2 regions of the Lysinibacillus sp. 1 U-2021 genome follow, and region 2 is predicted to be linked to the other one. Evidence: riboswitches for the same ligand, from Rfam matches in the RefSeq annotation. Region 2 holds a riboswitch; the other holds the start of a gene.

Region 1 (2,472 bases), 1.1 Mb from region 2:
CTAATGTAAACAACACTAGACCAACTAGTGTAATCCATGGCGTGCCTATAATTTTTCCAAATAATTCAGCTGGATCTACTGCTGGATCAATTACCGCGCCAGCTACACCTAGCCCGCTATAAATAAAGATCCAACCTCCGACTACGCTATAAAAAGTTAATAATAAAAAACAGCCTAGCACGCCCATTCGACCAATCCAAGCCCAGCCTGGCTTAGTTGGGGCAATTTTTTTATACGCTGTTACAGCCTCGGATTGTGTACCACGTCCTAACACATACTCGGACAATAACATTGGTAGTCCTATTAACAAGGTAAATAACACAAAGATAAGGAAAAATGCTCCTCCACCACTTTGTCCCGTTACATAGGGAAGTTTCCAAATTGCTCCTAGTCCGATCGCCGCACCAGCTGATGCTAAAATAAAACCTAATTTACTAGACCACTGTCCTTTTTTTCCACTCATCTCTTCAAACTCCTCAAACATTCTAAACTCTTCTCTATTTTACATGAAAATATAGCTTTCGACTAGATTATACTTATAAAGTACTAGTTAGCTGTTTTACCCTATTACTTTTTTCTATATTTATTATTCTTCACACCTTTCTCTATCCATCATTCCTTCCACCAAAAAAACCTCAGGTATGTTCACCCGAGGTTAGTAAAAATTATTTTGTTATATAGATAGAACGCTGGCGGTCGATCCACTTGCGCATAGTAGTAAATAAAAACGCCATAATAGCCGTTAATAAAATACCTTTTACAATGTTAAATGGTAAAATCCCAGCGATAATCATTTTATAAAGTGAGTCACCTACAACAGGTTCCATTCCTAAGAAGTATGTGTACATCGGTAAAAATACAGCGTAGTTTAAAATACTCATGCCTACTGCCATTACGACTGTTCCTGTCGCTAAACCTCCAACAAGACCAGCAATTGTTTTAAAGCGATTAAAAATAAGGCTTACTGGCAAAATAAATAAAATACCTGTTGCAAAGTTGGCAATATGACCTACTGGCACACCTGTTGGCGTTCCAGAGAAAATCCAATCCAATACATTTTTAAATAATTCTACTAAAATACCAGCTACAGGCCCCATTGTGATGGCTGCTATTAATGCAGGCATATCACTAAAGTCGACTTCCAAGAATGCTGGAAATGGTGGAATTGGAAAATTAAAAAGCATTAATAAAAACGAAATACTGCTCAGCATGCCAATCGTAATAAACGATTGAAGTTTAACATTTTTCTTCATAGAAAACTCTCTCCTCTTTGCTGATTCAATCTCGCAAGAAGAAAGGTGACGATCTTTCAATGTTAGCACAAAAAACCCTTATGCATGAAGAGCACAAGGGAGAAAGGCATGACGAATAAGCGTCAATTTAAACTATTTTTGAGCACCGTTTAAAAAGCCATACAAAAAAGCGCTCGTTTATAGTTTATTTCATAACAATGAATGACGATCGTACCTCCATCTTCTCCCATCCAGACTTTAACTGTCGGCCTCGGAATCACACCAAGTCAGCCATGCAAATAAATTTGCACAGGTCGCGGGCTGAAGAGCGAAGCATAAACCATTCGAGTTAATGGAAACATTAACGGTTCACCACTCTATTACCGCCGGTCGGGATTTTCACCCTGCCCCGAAGATGAATCATATTATTTTATACTACAACCTTACTATAATTAATTATCAAGAAAAAGTAAACAGTTCTGCTTAAAAAAATCCGATTAGATTTGTATGTATTGTAAAAATGGAGCATTCCATGTTACAGGAATGCTCCATTTTTGATTCTGCCTAAGGCATATATTGTTTATTTGGCCCCACAGGCTTTGGCAAATAATTTTTTAAATCGAATCCTTCCCAACTTTCTTGGACCACATTATCTAAGCGTAATTGTTGGTCAAAGCTAGCAGCAGTTAACATCATCGCTTCAATCAATTGGGTAGCGCGAATTGGCTCCATCGATGCTAAATCTAAGGGAATGTCGAATGTTACGACTACACCTTCCGCTTCCTCTTTCACGGTATATGTTACGTTTTCAGGAACCACTGTTACATAAACATCATCATTTTTGTTTTTCATTAGTGTAAGTGCTTCTGTAACATTAGCAAATGTTTGACGGAAATCTGGTGACAGATATTCTGCCCCATTCTCATCTTGGTATAAGTAATAATTAAAATGCTTGGCGTTTGTTAATGACATGGCTTGACTTGGCTCACCCTCTTGAGAAAACTCATAAGGTGTGCCATCTTCATTTTGAATCTCAACTTCCGTATATTCAGAATCCGAGAAGGTATCCTCTAAAGTCCCTTTGTACTCATTAACGGTAGCTGATGCAATATCATAGTCATTGTCCTTTGGTAAAACGTGGACAAGCTTGTCTTCCTTCTCCTTCAGTTCACCTTTAAATGGATGATAATCCGTAAACCCTTTGGCTTCTTCATCTATTTGAGGAGCATATTTTTCATAC
Region 2 (2,472 bases):
CACATAAAGATCTAATGCGAATGATAGAATCACAGCATTGACACTCAAACTAATGATAGAAAATAAGCCTTGTCTTTTACCTACAATAAGTAGGGCAAAAATAAAAATCCATGCAATCATTACCATGGTTTGATCTCGTTTTAAATCGAGAATGGTTCCTGTTAAAACTGATTGTGTTGTGCGATCATCTACCGTGACAAAGATTTCATTGCCTACATGATATTCTTGATCAAAAGCACCAGACGAAGAATAGTCATTCGTCAAATGAATGGATTGCCCCTTATGCTGACCATTTTTGATAATGGCCATCATCTCCTGTGTAAACAAAAAATCCTCATTTTCATACATATCTGTCATCGGTTCGGATTCTATTACATCCACTTGCGTTATTTCTGCTATCGGTCGATCATAAAATTGTTCGTTATGACTTACGAAAACAATCGAAACCCCACAACAGAGTGCTAATAGGGCATAGAAAACAGCTTGTTTAAAAGGTATATTTTTTAAAAATGTCAAATTAATGACCTCCAAACGGCCTAGACTGAATAGTCACTTGTAAAGGAACGTTTTGTTGATTAAGAAGTTCCATAAACAGGTTAAATGACATCATTTTATTAACATCTTTTACATTTTTCAAGTCTCGTCAGAGCTGTTTAAAATTTATGCTTCGAAAAAAATTTAAAAAGAAGGATGGATAATATAATAAAATAGTGTTATCGTAAGACTAGCTAAATAAAAATATTCTTCGGGGTAGGGTGAAATTCCCGATCGGCGGTGATGAAGCAATTCAAAGTCCGTGAGCGCAAGCTGATTTGGTGCAAATCCAAAACCGACAGTTACAGTCTGGATGGGAGAAGGGTAAAAATGCGAACTTTTTAAATTGATTCTAATTTAGAAGGTTTATTTGACTATGCATTTACTACAAATCTTCCCAATCATCTTGTGGGAAGTTTTTTTATTTAGCACAATTGAATAGAAGATGTTCTTCGGGGTAGGGTGAAATTCCCAATCGGCGGTGATGAAGCAATTCAAAGTCCGTGAGCGCAAGCTGATTTGGTGCAAATCCAAAACCGACAGTGATAGTCTGGATGGGAGAAGAACGAATGAGATGACAGTCTATGAAAAATTTGTTTTCAAATAGGCTTATTTGTTGATGTCTTATACTCCCAAAACCCCTTTGATGTAAAGGGGTTTTTATTTTTTATTGCTAACGAGAGAAGGGAGAAGGATAAGGCACAAAAACAGATGGATAAACTGTAAAAGTAAAGGATAGAAGTGCTAATAAAGTAGAGTAGGTGATGGAATGTTTACAGGACTTGTAGAGGATATTGGTATCATAAAAGCCGTGCAAAGCGATCGGGACAGTATGAAAATTACGGTGCAATCAGCCAAGATAACAGAGGATGTCAAGCTTGGTGACAGTATAGCGGTCAATGGAGTTTGTTTAACGGTGACAAATTTCACACAACAGCAGCTTACGATGGATGTTATGCCTGAAACAGTCAAAGCAACAAATCTACAGCAGCTGGCAATAGGTGATTCTGTTAATTTGGAGCGTGCCATGCCTGCTAATGGGCGATTTGGTGGCCATTTTGTTGCTGGTCATGTTGATGGAGTCGGCAAAATTTTGCGAAAACGTCCAGTAGCAAACGCCGTTTATATTGATATCGAAATATCAGAGGAACTAACCAACTTCTGTATTCCAAAGGGTTCCATAACAATTGATGGCACAAGCTTAACCCTTTTTCATGTTGAAGCCAAGAGTGTCACAATTTCACTTATTCCTCATACTTACAAAGAAACCGTTTTAGGTATGAAGAGGGTTGGAGCAATCGTTAATATCGAAACCGATTTAGTTGGAAAATACATTATAGGGCAATTAAAAAAGGGGCAAACAACGCCAGCTATTACAAGAGATTATTTAGCACAACATGGTTTTTAAATCACAGAATAGGAGTTGATCATCGTGCTACATTCAATTGAAGAAGCCATAGAGGATTTAAGGCAGGGCAATATGATTGTGGTGGTTGATGATGAGGATCGAGAAAATGAAGGAGATCTTCTGGCACTCGCTGAATTCATCACACCAGCAACAATCAACTTTATGGCAACCAATGGTAGAGGTTTAATTTGTACGCCGATTTCACAGCAGCTTGCACAAAAGCTAGATTTATATCCAATGGTTCAGCACAATACAGATAACCATCAAACCGCATTTACGGTAAGTATCGATCATGTAGAAACAACGACAGGGATTAGCGCCTTTGAGCGTGCGCTAACGATACAAAGGATGGTAGAAAAGCAAGCTAAGCCGACTGATTTTCGTCGACCAGGCCATATTTTTCCGTTGATTGCGAAAGAGCAAGGCGTGCTGGAACGGAGAGGACACACGGAGGCCACTATTGATCTAGCGAAGCTTTGTCATAGCGTACCTGCAGGTGTTATTTGCGAAATTATGGGTGATGATGGGCA

What was found. A riboswitch is a leader RNA that binds a small molecule or an ion and turns the genes downstream of it on or off. The one in region 2 is predicted to bind FMN.
Region 1: linked by a shared signal. The riboswitch ahead of QH639_RS22815 (ECF transporter S component) and the one ahead of ribE (riboflavin synthase) in region 2 are both predicted to bind FMN.

What each region holds. Positions count from the first base shown of each region.
Region 1 covers NZ_CP123966.1:4,279,576-4,282,047, forward strand. The annotation lists gene QH639_RS22810 (sodium-dependent transporter) at 1-463, opposite strand, end outside; gene QH639_RS22815 (ECF transporter S component) at 666-1,253, opposite strand; FMN riboswitch at 1,468-1,653, opposite strand; gene QH639_RS22820 (RNA polymerase subunit sigma) at 1,797-2,472, opposite strand, start outside.
Region 2 covers NZ_CP123966.1:393,863-396,334, reverse strand. The annotation lists gene QH639_RS02135 (YibE/F family protein) at 1-516, opposite strand, end outside; FMN riboswitch at 738-863, shown strand; FMN riboswitch at 979-1,104, shown strand; gene ribE (riboflavin synthase) at 1,304-1,942, shown strand; gene ribB (3,4-dihydroxy-2-butanone-4-phosphate synthase) at 1,967-2,472, shown strand, end outside.